DNA from 2 places in the Blastococcus sp. SYSU DS0510 genome. Region 1 is predicted to be linked to the other one. Evidence: riboswitches for the same ligand, from Rfam matches in the RefSeq annotation. Region 1 holds a riboswitch; the other holds the start of a gene.
The links. A riboswitch is a leader RNA that binds a small molecule or an ion and turns the genes downstream of it on or off. The one in region 1 is predicted to bind cyclic di-AMP.
Positions count from the first base shown of each region.

Region 2: another riboswitch for cyclic di-AMP. It lies ahead of ACI79P_RS10360 (NlpC/P60 family protein); the one in region 1 lies ahead of ACI79P_RS15205 (LysM peptidoglycan-binding domain-containing protein).

Region 1 covers NZ_JBJHAC010000018.1:50,047-57,540, forward strand. The annotation lists gene ACI79P_RS15170 (AAA family ATPase) at 1-1,079, opposite strand, end outside; gene cpaB (Flp pilus assembly protein CpaB) at 1,076-1,816, opposite strand; gene ACI79P_RS15180 (pilus assembly protein TadG-related protein) at 1,829-2,800, opposite strand; gene ACI79P_RS15185 (TadE/TadG family type IV pilus assembly protein) at 2,788-3,198, opposite strand; gene ACI79P_RS15190 (Flp family type IVb pilin) at 3,294-3,527, opposite strand; gene ACI79P_RS15195 (prepilin peptidase) at 3,705-4,361, opposite strand; gene ACI79P_RS15200 (class I SAM-dependent methyltransferase) at 4,484-5,188, shown strand; gene ACI79P_RS15205 (LysM peptidoglycan-binding domain-containing protein) at 5,292-6,164, opposite strand; cyclic di-AMP (ydaO/yuaA leader) riboswitch at 6,229-6,367, opposite strand; RNA gene rnpB (RNase P RNA component class A) at 6,597-6,998, opposite strand; gene ACI79P_RS15215 (DUF222 domain-containing protein) at 7,348-7,494, shown strand, end outside.
Region 2 covers NZ_JBJHAC010000010.1:120,988-128,481, reverse strand. The annotation lists gene trpD (anthranilate phosphoribosyltransferase) at 1-129, shown strand, start outside; gene ACI79P_RS10380 (Lrp/AsnC family transcriptional regulator) at 174-461, opposite strand; gene ACI79P_RS10375 (DEDD exonuclease domain-containing protein) at 458-2,239, opposite strand; gene ACI79P_RS10370 (D-alanyl-D-alanine carboxypeptidase family protein) at 2,451-4,196, shown strand; gene ACI79P_RS10365 (hypothetical protein) at 4,278-4,598, shown strand; cyclic di-AMP (ydaO/yuaA leader) riboswitch at 4,814-4,961, shown strand; gene ACI79P_RS10360 (NlpC/P60 family protein) at 5,107-6,054, shown strand; gene ACI79P_RS10355 (M48 family metallopeptidase) at 6,135-7,400, shown strand; gene ACI79P_RS10350 (glycosyltransferase family 4 protein) at 7,397-7,494, shown strand, end outside.

The DNA.
Region 1 (7,494 bases):
CTGGACAGGATGGGGACGCCCTGGTTGGTCGTGGCGGGCACGGCCTTCGACCGGGGCAGGACGACGTCGACGCCGGTCCCGATGGTCGTCTCGACGTCGCGCACGGTCAGGCCGCCCTTGGGGTCGGCGAAGTTCATGACGACGTGCCGCCCGGCGGGGATCATGGCCAGCTCCCGGAGCACGTCGAGCTCCTTGCGCAGCCCCCGCACACCGGGCACGTCCATGCTCGTGAGCATGACGACGTCGGACGCACGGTCCAGCGCCGCCAGAGTCTGCTCGGACAGACCGGGGGCGGTGTCGACGACGACGTAGCGGAACTCGCGCGCCAGCGAGGCAAGCAGCCTGGTGACGTCCTCACCGCTGACCGTGTCACCGGCGGCCGGCGACTCCGCACCGCAGACGGCGAACAACCCGCTCGGGTGCTGGGTCAGGAAGGTCTTGAGGACCATGGTGTCCTCCGCCGCCGGCCCGTGCACGGCGTCGGGGAGCGTGTACTCGGGGACCAGTCCCAGGGCGGAGGCGACGTCGCCGAACTGCACGTCCAGGTCCACCAGCACGGTCGACTGCGGAGCGGCCTCGGTCAGCCCGATGGCCAGGTTCGTGGCGACGGTGGTCTTGCCGACGCCCCCCTTCGGCGAGGCGATGGTGATGACCCGCCCGGCGTAGCGGTCGGTCTCACTGGTCGGGCGCAGCACCCGGCGCCGGCCGGCAGCGGCCCGCCCGGCCCGCTCGACGGCGGCGGCGATCTCATCGACGTCGGCGTCGGGCGGCAGCAGGTCGCGGATGCCCGCGCGCATGGCCGCCTGCCACATCTCGGGCGACGGCTCGGCCATGAGGACGACGGTGATGCCGGGCGACTGCACGTCGAGCCGGCCGGCCAGGCCCAGCACCTCGGGCGCCGGCGCGTGCGGGCCCACGAGCAGCACGTCGGGCAGTTCGCCGTCGACGAGCTGCTCGAACAGCCGGGCCGGGTCGCTGGGCAGCCGCCCCGGCGGCAGCACGTGGACGTCGCCGCCGGTGGCCTCCTTGACGCGCAGGACGAGGTCCTCCCCGGCTCCGGCCAGGACGACGCGGCTCATGAGTAGGCCTTTCCGTAGATGGTGTCCGGCGTGAGCACCTGGGTGCGGGAGACGTCGGGATCGGCGGGCTCGAGCGACAGCCAGACGGTGCCGTGCTCGGCGCCGAAGACGATCGCCTCGACCTGCGGAGCGGTGACGGCGAACGTGATCATGAGGCTGCCCGAGGGGGCGGGCGCCGCGACGGGCGCCGTCGTGCCCTCCGCGGGCGCCGGAGGCGGCGCCGGGGCCCCCTGGACCTGGGTGACGAGCACCTCGTGCAGGACGGAGTGGGTGGTCACCGGATCGGTCATGGAGACGAAGACGCCGACGGTGTCACCGGCTGCCAGCCGACCGCCCACGGCGCGCTGCGGCTCCAGGACGATGCTGACCTCCTGCAGGCCCTCGGGCACGGGTACCGTGCCGGGCGCCTGCCGCTCGTCGGGCCGCACGAACCGGCTGTCGAGCAGCTGCTCCCCCGGCGCGAACTCCACGTCGGTGACGCGGTCGGCCAGCGCGGCGAGGTCGGTGACCCGGCCGGGCAGCGCCGCCTTCGCCGGCAGGAGCTCCACGCCGACCAGCCCGGCCAGCGCGCTGGCCGGGGTGCCGGCGGGGATGGCCACCTCGGCCACCAGCACCTCCACTGCCTGCACGCCGGCGAGGGCACGCTGCTCCGCGCCGCGCACGTAGCCCACGAGGACCACGGTGCCGACGACGATCAGCACGAGGGCCGCCACGGCGGCCAGGAAACGGCGTCTCACGAGTGGGCGCCCCTATCGGATCAGTCTGAGGATCGAGGCGCCCGTCTGCGGGGCGTCCGGGCTGTAGTTCCAGTCGTCGGAGAGCTCGACGAAGCGGGTGTAGTAGCCGGTGACGCACCGGTCGCTGGAGTTCGTGCCGGGCCCGCAGACCTTGTGGCCGCTCGTGATCGAGCCGTTGACGGCGTAACCGGTGAGCGTGAAGGCGGCGTAGCCGTAGACGCGGTACCAGCCGTTGCTGCCGCCGGCGCCGAACTGGTCGAAGAGCGGCAGCAGGACGGTCTGCCCGAGCCAGCCCTGGAGGTCTGCCTCCGAGCAACCGTGGGGCAGCGCGACGCCGGTGTCGGACATCATCAGCTGCCCGATCGCGGAGGTGGCGTGGCAGCGGCCCTGGTCGGGCACGACCCACCCGAAGCCACCGGGCACGAAGTTGCCCGACGGTCCGGTGCAGCCGCCGACACCGTCGGACTTGCTGAACATGATCGTCTGCAGCGTCTCCGTCGACGGGATCCCCCCGCCGGTCTGCGCCTCGAACGAGCACCAGGAGAAGGTGAGGGGGAGGACGGCGGTGCCCTGGCTCGGGGCACCCCAGCCGACGGTCGCGGTGGCCCCGACCTGGGTGCTGTCGTGGCCGATGACCGGCGCGAACCAGTGCTCCTTGGGCGCGGACCCGGTGACGGTCACGCTGAGCGGGTCGCCGCTGAGCACGGGCTGGGCCGCGGTCCCCGTCGGGTCGTTGTAGGTGATGAGCTGCTGGGCCGTCGCCAGCATGTCGCCGCAGTTGCCGCGCGAGCAGTCCTGCGCGACGGCGATCGCGGCGGCGTCGGCCGCGACCTGGAGCCGGGCGCGCTCGGCGTAGAGGGCGCCGATGTCGACGGCGATGGCCGTGAAGCCGAGCAACGGGACGAGCAGCAGCGAGAAGAGGACGGCGGTGGCGCCGCGCTCGCCGGCCAGCCGGCGGCGGAGCCGCGAAGTCAGCCGTTGCATCGCATGACCCCCGTTCCGGTGAGCTCGATCTCGGAGCCGAAGAAGCCGGTCAGGTACGGCTTCGGGTAGGTGATGGTGAGGCGGACGGCGGTGTCGCCGGCGCCGGTGGTGGGGCAGGTCTCCGCCGTCCCGCCGACGATCACGATGTCGATCTGGTCGTCGGTGACCGCCGGGTTCAGCGAGGCGGCGGCGGTGCGGACGACGGCCCGCGCGTCGGCGGGGTCGTTGCGCAGGGCCATGGCGCGCACCCCTTCGCGGGCGGCCGCCGAGAGCGTGCCCTGCACCTGGAAGGCGTGGCCGAACTCGGCGATGCCGATGACCAGCACGAGCAGCAGCGGCACGATGAAGGCGAACTCGACCGCGGTCGCACCGCGCTGGTCCTGCAGACGTCGGCTCATCCCCACCACCACCTCTCCTCGTACGACGGCGCAGCGGCCCTCGGGGTGAGGGCCGCTGCGCCAGGACCGCTACGGCGTCGCGCAGCAGCGAGCGGTCAGGGGGTGGTGGTCGTCGTGCCGCCGCCACCGACGGCCGGCAGCTGGCCCTCGACGTCGGAGAAAAGGTCGCTCAGGCCGCCACCGAGGGCGGTCACGGCGACGATGATGGCGACGGCGATGAGGCCGACCATGAGGCCGTACTCGACGGCGGTGGCGCCCTTCTCGTCCCGGCGGAGACGCTCCTGGGCGACCGCGACGAAGCTGGCGATGGTGGCGTAGGCGTTGATCACGTGCACTCCCTGAGGTGTCGGCCGTCCGGCAGGATCGGGTGATCCGGCCTGTGCGGCTGCTAGGGGGAGTTGTCGTGCAGAACACGCCGGGGCTTGAGCGGTATTCACCCGTTCCAGCGACACCGGCCCGTCGTACGGGCGACGTGGGAGCGGGTCGGATCACGCTGCGTGAGCGGATCAGCCGAGCAGGGCGCCGCTCCACCCGACGGCCATAGCGGCCCCGGCGAGCATCGCCGGCCCGAACGGCAGCTCGGTCCGCCGGCCGACGCGCCGGGTCAGGAGCAGGAGCAGGGCGACCGCCGCCTGCACCACGAAGCCGGCGACCGCGCCCAGGAGCACCGCGTCCCAGCCGAGCCAGCCCAGCGGCAGGCCGATCAGGGCGGCGAGCTTGACGTCGCCCATGCCGAGGCCGGCGGGCGAGATCAGCGCCATCACCAGGAAGCCGCAGAAGAGGGCGGCGGCCGCCAGCCCGGCGCGCAGCAGCGGGTCCCAGGTGCCCTGCGTCGCCGCGGCGACGAGGAGCAGGCCCGCGGTGGCGACGGCCGCCGGCCCGGTCACCCGGTTGGGCAGCAGCCGGTGGCGCAGGTCGACCAGCGCGAGGAGGACCCCTGCGCCGGCCACGACCAGGAAGGCCGGCAGCGCCCGGTCCGCACCGATCCGCAGGGCGACGAGCGCGAAGAGCGCCCCCGTCAGCAGCTCGGTGAGCGGGACCGGCAGCGCCCGCCGGGGACGGGGTTCCCCACCGTCCCACGGGAAGGTCGCGGCGAGCCGGTCGGCCACCGCGCCGGTGAGCACGCCCAGCAGCGCGGCCACCGCGACCGCCGCGGCGGTCACCGGCCGGCGGAGGGGGTCTCGACGATCACGGCGCACACCCTGGCACAGCGCGGTGGGCGGACCGGGCAGGCGGCGCCGCCGGACGGTGGGCGGACTCCCGGCCGGTGGGCCACACTCCGGACGTGACAGTGGACGAGGGCACCACCCAGCGGACAGCGGCGGTCTGGTCCTACCAGGGGCACGGCGTGCACGCCGCACCCGGCGTGCACGAGTACGCGCTCGAACTGGTCCGGCAGCAGCTGCCCGAGGGCGGCCGGATCCTCGAGGTGGGCGCCGGCTGCGGTGCGCTGGCGTGCCGGCTGCGAGAGGCGGGCTTCGACGTCGTCCCCACCGACCTGGACCCGCCGCACGACTGGATCCACCGCCTCGACCTCGACGACCCGCAGTGGACCGAGGCGACCCGCGGCCCGTTCGACATGGTGGTCTGCGTCGAGACGCTGGAGCACGTCGAGAACCCGCGGCAGGTGCTGCGCTCCATCCGGGCGCTGCTGGAGCCCGGCGGCAAGCTGCTGGTCAGCACGCCCAACGTCGGCCACCCGCACTCGCGGCTCAAGATGTTCCTGCGCGGCGCGCCGTTCATCTTCGGGCCGGGGCACTACTACCAGCCCGGCCACATCTCGATCCTCCCCGACTGGATGCTCGTCGAGCACATCCGGACGGCGGGGTTCGGCGACATCACCGTCACCAGCGGGGGGTCGACCTGGTACGTGGGCCTGCGGAAGGTGGCGCACCGGATCGAGACGGCGCTGCTGTGGGCGATCGGGCTGCGGCCGCGGGCGGAGTCGGGCGAGGGCATCTGCACCTTCGTCACCGCCGTCGCCGTCTGACCGGGTCGGCCGGGGCTGACCGGCGTACGACAGTACCTCGACGGACGAGCGCCCCCCACCCGGGATCCGGGCAGGGGGCGCTCGTCGTCGTGCGGTGTGGTGGTTACGGCAGGAAGGTCACGTGCGGGTGGTCCATGTGGTTGGCCGTGGGCGAGCCACGGTCCTCCATGCCCTGCCAGGCCCAGCCGGTCCACGTACCGGCGATCCGCTGCTCCCAGATCACGTACTCCACGCCGAGCCGGGCCGCGTTGTCGATCACGTACTGGGCGACGGCGTCACCCTTGGCCGAGTCGGCGTAGACCATGAAGTCGGCCGCGAGGCCCGCGGTGGGGCTGTGGCCGGGGCGGGTGAGCACCGTCCCGACGCCGTGCACCTCGGCGATCTCCTGGACGTCGGGGCGGACGTGCGCGTCCCACTGGTCGTAGGCCGCCGACGTCGCCGCCGGGGCGGAGGCCGGAGCCGGGGCGGGGGCCGGAGCCGGGGCCGGCGCGGGAGCCGGAGCCGGGGCGGGCCGCTCGTCCCGGCTGGCGCGCTCGGGGGCCAGTCCCCCGCCGCTGAGGGCGAGGACCTGACCGACCCGCAGCACGTTCGCGTCGGGGCCGATGACGCCGAGGTTCAGGGCGTGCAGGTCCTGCCACGTGGTGCCGTGGCGGGCCGCGATCTTGCCGAGCGTGTCGCCGGCGACCACGGTGTACGACCCCGTCGCGACAGCGGGCGCCGCTGCCGGCGCGGCGCCGCCGCCGCCGATGGTGAGGACCTGGCCGACGCGGAGCAGGTTGGGGTTCCCGCCGATCGTGTCGCGGTTGGCGTCGTAGATGCTGCGCCAGGTGGTGCCGTGCTCGGCCGCGAGCTTGCTGAGGGTGTCGCCGGGGCTGACCGTGTGCGCGCCGGGGTGGGCGGCCGCGGAGCCCATGGTCCCGAGTGTGAGGGCCGAGGCCGCGGCGAGGACGACGGCCGGGTACGCCACGGTGGTCATGGCGCGGTTGCGGGAGGGACGACGGTGCCGCCCCACGGTGCGATGGCTGTTGGGCATGGAGTGGTGAGCCTCTCGCCGCCTGCGGGGTTAGCTGTCGGGTTCGGGCGAGAGCTGCCCGGCCGCGCATGGCGCGGCTTCACCCCGAGGTCCCGGAGGGGCCACGAACGGTGGGTCCCCCGCGCCTGCCCGTGCGTCTATGACTCCGGGGTGGCCGTGGGCAGGTTCGGCGGGCGGCCATCCGGGCCCGCCGATCGGCGGACGGAGGGAACGGTAGGTATCAGGATCGGCTCGCCACAGGTCGGACCGGTCCTTTTCGCGGACCCTCCGCACGGCCGCACGGGGCGTCACCAACCGTGCGCGCAGCGCCTCCGTTCACCCGTCCGGGTGACGTCCCCGACGGACCGGGGCGGGCGGCCGCCGGTGGGCGGGGGACGGACGAGTCGGCCTGTACGCCGGGTTCTGTCCACGGGCGCCTCGCGGCCTCCCGATGGGCGGTCATCCATCTAGGCCTGCCGTTGCCGGCAGGCTCCAGCGGTCTACCCGCAGGCTCGGGCGGGCCGCCCTCGAACGCCTGCGCGGAGCGGCGGCGAACCGCCGATCCTTCTTGACCTAGCTCCGGGTGGGGTTTACCGAGCCACGCCGGTCACCCGGCGTGCTGGTGGTCTCTTACACCACCGTTTCACCCTTACCGGCGCGAACGCCGGCGGTCTGTTTTCTGTGGCACTGTCCCGCGGGTCACCCCGGGTCGCTGTTAACGACCACCCTGCCCTGTGGAGCCCGGACGTTCCTCGGCGACGGGGTCTCCCCCGCCGACGCGACCGCCCGGCCGACTCGTCCGTCGTGCCCTGGAGTGTAGGGCGCCCGGCACATGGATCCCGCAGCGCGCGGGTACACGACGTCGATCCCCGCACCACCCGATGGAGGAGGACGTCATGGGACTCATCTCAGGACTGGTCAAGGCCAACCTGCTCAAGCGACTGCTGAGCCGTTTCAGTCGTCGCGGACGCTGACGGCCCAGCGGAGCGGACGCGCCCTGACCGCGGTGGCCGCGGTGGCCGCGCACGCTGCCGCGGTCGTAGGCGCCTGACCGGTCGCCGGCCCGCGGTGGGCGCCCCCCGGCGGCGCGCCTCGCGCTCGCCCTGGTCGGGCCGGAAGTGTCGTACGCCCCGCCTAGCCTGCGGGTATGTCGGTGGTCGGGTTCGCGGTCGGGGTGACGGTGTCACCGGTGGACCCGTTCCCATCCGAGTGGGAGCTCGCCGATCCGGAGCCGCGGCGGTTCGACGAGCCGCTGTCGGCGTGGCTGCCCGCCCGTCGCAGCGCCGGGGAGGTC
Region 2 (7,494 bases), on a different contig from region 1:
GAGCGGCCCACGCGGCTGCACGACGGCCTCGCGGCGGGGCTGGAGCGGGCAGCCGCGGCGGTCGACGACGGACGCGCGGCGACGCTCCTGGACCGCTGGGTCGAGGTCAGCCGCGCGGTCCGCCGCTAGGCCCGCCCGGAGGCTCGCGAGGGGCGAGGAGGACGGGTCCGACCTCAGGCCTCGGCGTCGAAGCCGATGGAGAAGGCCGCCTCGAGGTCGTGCCGCGAGTAGGCGCGGAAGGCGATGTGGGTGTCCGTGTCGACGACCCCGGGCACCTTGTTGATCCGGCCGGCGATCACCTCGGCGACCTGCTCGAACTCGCGGACGCGGACGATGGCGATCAGGTCGGCCTCACCCGCGACGGAGTACACCTCGCTGACGCCCTCGAGCTCGGCGACGGCCTGCGCGACCTCGCCGATCGAGTCGGTGGCTGCGTCGATCATCACGATGGCGGTGATCACGCCGGGGATGCTAGCCGTTCGGGGCGGGCGCGGGTGCTCAGCGACCGCCCGTCGGCGAAGGGGTCCCGGGCGTCGCGCCCGGACTCCACCCGCGCCAGGAAGGCGCTGTAGGAGCCCGTGCCGGGCGCGGCGCAGGCCAGGGTCCCGGTCAGTTGCACCAGCCGGGTGCCGGGCTTCTCCAGCCAGCGCAGGACAAGCTCGGTCTCGTCGACCGACGTCGGCTGCTCGGCGTCGGTGCCCGGGACGGTCTCCGCGGTCGTCAGCAGGCCGGGCAGCACGCTGCGGACGGTGGTGCCCCGGGGCGCTTTCCCCGCGGCGGCGAGGCGGCCCGACCGGACGACGGACAGCTCCCAACCGCCCTCGCCGTCGGGCCGGGCGAGCACGAGCTCGGGCACGGCGGCCAGCGACGCCAGCCGCTGCCGCCGGCGGAGGGCCCGGACGAGCACGGCCACCCGGTCGCGCAGCACGGCGGCGTCCTCGTACCGCTCCTCGGTCGCCAGGCGCTCCACCCGGTCCAGCAGCGGGGTGAGCAGCGGGCGGGGATCGTGGCCCACGGCCGCGGCGAACACCGCGGCGACACCGGCGTACTCGGGCACCGACTGCGCGCCGGTGCACGGGGCGCCGCAGCGCCCCATGTCGGCGAGCGCGCAGGCACTGACCGGCGTGCGGGGGGAGAGCCGGGCCGTGCACTGCCGCAGGGGGAGCACCTCGTGGACCGCGGCCACGGCGGCGTCGGCGGCGTGGCGGTCGGGGAACGGCCCGAGGAAGACGCCGGCGTCGGGGCGGACCCGGCGCACCACCGACAGCCGGGGGAAGGGCTCCTCGGTGAGCCGGACCCACAGCGCTCGCTCGGGGAACCGGGACCGGCGGTTGTACCGCGGTTTGTGCGACGCGATCAGGCGCAGCTCGCGGACCGCCGCCTCGAGGGCGTGGGCGCACGGGATCGCCTCCACCCGCTGGGCCAGGCGCACCATCTCGGTGATCCGGCTGCGCTGCTCGCCGGAGGTGAAGTAGCTGCGGACCCGGCTGCGCAGGTCGCCGGAGGTGCCCACGTAGAGGGGCTCGTCCTTGGGGCCGCGGAACAGGTAGACGCCGGGACCGTGCGGCACCTCGTCGGCCAGGTGCCGCTTCCGCCGCCGCTCCGGGTCGACCTGCCGGGTCAGGGTGGTGAGCTCCTCCAGGGTGGTCACGCCGAGCGGGCCGAGCCGCTCGAAGAGCCCGTGCAGCACGTCGACCGTGGCCCGGGCGTCGTCCAGGGCCCGGTGCGTCGGCGAGGTGGTGGCCGAGAAGTAGGGAGCCAGGGTGGCCAGCTTGCAGTTGGGCACCTCGTCGCGGTTGAGCAACCGCCGGGCGAGGACGGCGGTGTCGACGGACGCCGCCGCCGGCCACGCCAACCCGTTCTCGGCGCACGCAGCCTTGAGGAACCCGAGGTCGAACGGGGCGTTGTGGGCGACGAGGACCGCGCCGCGGGCGAACTCGAGGAAGGCCGGGAGGACGGCGCCGATGCGCGGGGCCGTGGCGACCATCGTCGAGGTGATGCCGGTCAGCACGCTGATGTAGGGCGGGATCTCGTGGCCGGGGTCCACGAGGGTCTGGAACTCGCCGAGCACCTGCCCGCCGCGGATGCGCACCGCCCCGATCTCGGTGATGGCGCTGTCCTTGGGGGAGCCGCCCGTCGTCTCCAGGTCCACCACGACGAACGTCACCTGGGCCAGCGGCGTCCCGACCTCCTCGATCGAGACCTGCTGGTAGCGCGGCGGCGCGGGAGAGGGTGGCACGGGGCGGACGCTAGGTCGGGGTGCTGACACTCCGGGGGACGCGCGCCGGGCCCGCCCCCCCCAAGGGCGGGGGGTCGGCGGCCGCCCGACCAGGGGGCCGGGGGTGCTCACCCCGCCGATCACCTGGCGTTCCGCGGCCCGGACGGGTCACCATGCACTGCCAGCGCCCGTCGCCCCGCGCGACCGGCCCGTCCCGCGGAGGTGGTCGGCGATGCCCGCGCGCTCCTGGTCGCGCCCGCCCGGCCCGGTCCGGCGGCGGGTGGCGCTCGCGACGCTGGCCGCGTGCGCCCTCGTGCTGCTGCCGGGTGCGCCGGTCGCCGCCGCGCCGAGCGACCAGCCGGGCGGCACGTCGGGCGTTCTGGAGAGCCGCGACCTCGACCACCTGCAGCGGCGGGCCGCGGAGGTGCAGGACGACCTGCGGGCCCGCCAGGCGGAGGTCGTCGCGGCGCGCGAGGCGCTCGCGGAGGCGCAGCGGTCGGTGGACGAGGCGAAGGCGGTGCTCGACGACGCCCAGGGCGTGCTGGCCGGGCACCAGCGCGAGGTGGCCGGTTACGCCGCCGCCGTCTACCGGGACGGCGGCTCCGTCACCGCCCTCACCCTCCTCCTCAACGGCGGGGACCCCGGAGAGGTCCTGTCCGGCATGGGCTTCCTCGAGGTGGTCGACGCCCACGCGGCCCAGGTCATCGGCGTCGCCGAGAGCCACCGGCGCAGCGCGCTCGACCGGCGGGAGCACGCCCAGGCCGCCCTCGACCGGGCCCAGGTGCGGGCCGACGAGGTGGCGGCGCGGGTGGCCGAGCTGGAGGCGGCCGCCGAGGCGGTCACCGCGGAGCTCGGCGACGTGCTCGCCGTCGTCGACGGCCAGCTCGCGGCGCTGCAGCGGGAGCAGACGACGGTCAACGAGCAGACGGCGGCCAGCTGGCAGGCCTACGTCGACCAGCTCCGCGCGGCCGGGCTGGCGGAGGTGCCCGCCGCCGCGTTGCAGGACCCCCAGCAGGCCCTGCCCGACCGGCTGGTGCCGGTGGCTGCGAGCGGGGGCGGCGCCCAGCGCGGGGTCGCCCAGCTGCCCGGTCGCCCGACCTCGATGCTCGTCCTCCCGATGGAGACGCTGACGGCGGTCGGCGGGGCGATGGAGGCGCTCGGGCAGCCGTACGCACCCGGGACGGCGGGGCCCGACTCCTGGGACTGCGGCGCCCTCGTGCAGGTGGCCTACGGCCGGACCGGGCTGTCCCTGCCGGCGACGCAGGGCGATCTGTTCGCGCGCACCGTGCCGGTGGACCCCGCCGACGTGCTCCCCGGCGACCTGGTCTTCCTGGGCTCGCCGGAGGGCGGGCTGGGGCACGTGGGCATCGCCCTCGACACGCGGACCATGCTCACCGCGGACGCCCGGGCCGGCGCCGTCGTCGTGCGGACGCTGCCGGGCGACCAGGTGCTGGGGATCGGCCGCCCGGTCCTCGGCCAGCGGGCCCGCGTCGCCGTCCCGGAGCCGGCCGCGGGGGCGTTGCGGAGCGAGTGCGGGAACACCGTCTACCCGCCCAGCTACGACGGCGGCCGGGCCTGGGGCGGCTACCCGAACGGCCTGATCCCGCCGAGCGCGATGTGCCCCCTGGGGGTGGGCGGGCACTCGCTGAGGTGCGACGCGGCCGCGGCCTACCGGGCCATGGCCGCGGCCTACGAGACCGCCTTCGGCCGCCCGCTGTGCATCACCGACTCGTACCGCACCTATGCGTCACAGGTGCGGCTGTACGGGGAGAAGCCGGCGCTGGCCGCCGTGCCGGGCACGAGCAACCACGGCTGGGGCCTGGCGGTCGACCTGTGCGGTGGCGTGCAGTCCTTCGGGACGCCGCAGTACGCGTGGATGGAGGCCAACGCCGGCCGGTTCGGCTACCTGCACCCGACCTGGGCCGACCAGGGGAACGGGCGCGAGGAGCCCTGGCACTGGGAGTACGCCGGCACCTGATGCACCCGTTCCCGGTCGCGCGGCCGGAAATGTCGGTGACCCCTCCTAGCGTGCGCAGCGACTCACGGAGGAGAAGAAGCGATGCTCATCGACTGCGACACCTGCACCGCCCGCGGGACCGGCTGCGCCGACTGCGTCGTCACCGTGCTGCTCGGCGCCCCGCCGGGTTGGCAGGGGGTCGACCCGGTGGTCGTGCCCATGACCGGGCGGGCCCGTGGTGGTCCCGCCGTGGCCGCCGAGGACGTCGTCGTCCCGCCGCCGGGGGTGGTGGTGGAGTTCGACGAGGTCGAGCGCCGGGCCGTGCGGGCGCTCGCCGAGGGCGGCCTGGTGCCCCCGCTGCGTCACCCGAACGGGTCCGGCGGTCACGACGGCGAACGGTCCCGCGGACGGCGCACGGGCTGACGTCCCGGACCGCGCCGACCGGGGCTTCTACCCCGCAGCGGAGCCTCCGGCGGGGAGGCGCGCCCCTGACCTGGGGTTCTCCCTCACGCCGGTTCCTCCAGTGATCATTTGTCACGCAGGTATCACGATCGTTAGGGTTCACGCCGTTCGGCCGGGTGGTCGTCATCCGTCGATGGATGGCCTCGACCGGACACCGCCTAATCACCGCACGGCGCGCACCACCGGCGCCGGAGGTGTACCGGGGACCCACCGCAGTTCTGGGGTGAGTTCCCCCGCAGCCGGCCCGCCGGTGCGCGGGGGATAGGGCCAGTCTTCCCAGCCCGAACCCGTCAGCTAACTCGGTCGGCGGTTGCAGAGGAAGAACGGAGAGCCGCCGCACGTGGCGACCCCTCACGCACTGCTGACGCACGCCCCCGAACAGCTCGGCACCGCCGACCGGTGCAGCTCCTCCCACGCCCGTCGCTCCGGGCCCCTCCGCTCCGGATTGCTGGTCACCGCCGTCGCGGCCATGACCGTCACCATCCTCCCGGGCACGGCGTCGGCCGTCCCCGGCACGGCCGACGCGGTCGCCGCCCAGGTGGCCCGGGCCAGCCACGAGCTCGAGGTCGTCTCCGAGGAGCTCAACGAGGCCAAGGTCGTCCTCGCCGGCCACCAGCGCGACGCGGAGGCCGCGAGCGAGGCCACCGCCGAGGCGGAGGCCCGGCTCGGTTCCCTCGACGGGCACATCCGCCGGCTGGCCCGCAGCGCCTACACCGGCAGCGGCATGTCGCCGCTGGACGTCCTGCTGACCAGCGATTCGGCCGACCAGCTCGTCGACCAGCTGGGCACCCTCGACGCCATCGCCGGGCACACCAACGACGTGCTCACCGAGGTGTCGCAGGCCGCCGAGGACGCCGAGGAGTCCCGCGAGGCAGCCGAGAAGGCCGCCGCGGACGCCCAGCGGACGGTGGAGGAGATCGCCGCCCGGCAGGAGGAGCTGGAGGCGAAGATCGCCGAGTACCAGCGCCGCTACGAGGAGCTCACCGCGCCGCAGCGGGAGCAGGTGGCGCAGGCGCACGGCGGGGCCGGCCTCCCGGCGCCCAGCGGCGTCGTCGCGCCGAGCTCGGCGGCCCAGGCCGCGGTGAACGCGGCGCTGGCCCAGATCGGCGACCCGTACGTCTGGGGCGCCGGCGGCCCCGACGCCTTCGACTGCTCCGGCCTGACCTCCTACGCCTACGCCGCGGCGGGCGTGACGCTCCCGCACTCGAGCCGGTCGCAGAGCCAGATGGGCAAGCCCGTCTCGCGCAGCGAGCTGCAGCCCGGTGACCTGGTGTTCTTCTACAGCCCGGTCAGCCACGTCGGCATGTACGTCGGCAACGGCCAGATGGTGCACGCCTCGACCTCCGGCCAGCCGGTGAAGGTGGCGAGCCTGGATTCGATGGGCAACTACAACGGAGCCCGTCGCATCGCCGGCTGACCGCCACCGGCCCTCTGTGGTCCGGCGGCCGGCCCGTCCGGAGGCGAGGACGACGGCGTCGGCTCACTAGGATCGGCCGGGTGAGCGTTCGCCGGGCCGCCCTGGTGGCCGCGGCCCTCCTCGGGATCGCCGTCGTCGTCGTGATCGCCGTCCGCACCCCGTGGACCGTCCTGCCGGAACCGCCCGGCGGCTACACCGAGCCCGACCCGACCGCCGGCCTCGACCCGGCCCGGATCGAGCGCGCCGAGGCGTTCGCGGCCGCGCTGCGGCCGGCGTCGCTGGTCTCCCTGCTGCTGAGCCTGGGGGTGTCGGCGGTGCTCGGCCTGACCCCGCTGGGCGCCCGCCTGATGCAGGCCGTCGCGGCGCGGGTGGGCGACCGGTGGTTCGTCCAGGTGCTGGTAGGGGTGCCGGTCCTGCTCCTGCTGGGACGCCTGGCCACCCTGCCGCTCTCGGCCTACGCCGAGTCGGTGCGCACCCGCTACGGGCTCTCCACCCGCGGGTGGTGGCTCTGGCTGCGCGACGTCGCGGTCTCCCTGGCGATCAGCGTGGCGTTGACCGTGGTCGTGGTGCTGGCGTTCCTCTGGCTGGTCCGCCGGGCGCCGCGCACGTGGTGGGCGTGGGCGGGGGCGGCCGTCTCCGGCCTGGTGGTCGCCGGCTCGTTCCTGTACCCGGTGGTCATCGAGCCGGCGTTCAACACCTTCGATCCCCTGCCGGCGGGGGAGCTGCGCAGCGACCTGCTGGCGCTCGCGGAGCAGAACGGCACCCCGGTGCAGGACGTGCTGGTCTCCGACGCGTCCCGGCGGACGACGGCGCTCAACGCCTACGTCTCCGGCTTCGGCTCCACCCGGCGCATCGTGGTCTACGACACGCTCCTCGGGGAGCTGCCCGACGCGGAGATCGAGTCGATCGTCGCCCACGAACTGGGGCACGTCGCGGCCGACGACGTCCTGACCGGCACGCTCATGGGGGCGCTGGGTGCGGGCGCGGCGACCGCGCTGCTCGGCTGGCTGCTGTCCTGGGCACCGCTGCTCCGCCGGGCTGGGGTCGAGCGGCCCGGTGACCCGCGGGTCGTGCCGCTGCTGCTGTTCCTCGTCGCCGTCGGCGGGCTGCTCGGCACACCGGTGCAGAACCTGGTGTCCCGCCAGATCGAGCAGCGCGCCGACGTGCACGCCCTCGAGCTCACCCGCGACCCGGAGGCGTTCATCGACATGCAGCGTCGGCTCGCCGCGACCAACCTCGGCGACCCCGATCCTCCGGCGGCCTGGCACTGGTTCTTCGGCAGCCACCCCACCACCGCGGAGCGGATCGCGATGGCCCAGGACTGGGCCCGCCTGGAGGGTTCGTGAGCCGCACGCTCGTCGTCACCAACGACTTCCCGCCCCGGCAGGGCGGCATCCAGACCTTCGTCGCCGCGTTGCTGGAGCGGCGACCGCCGGACTC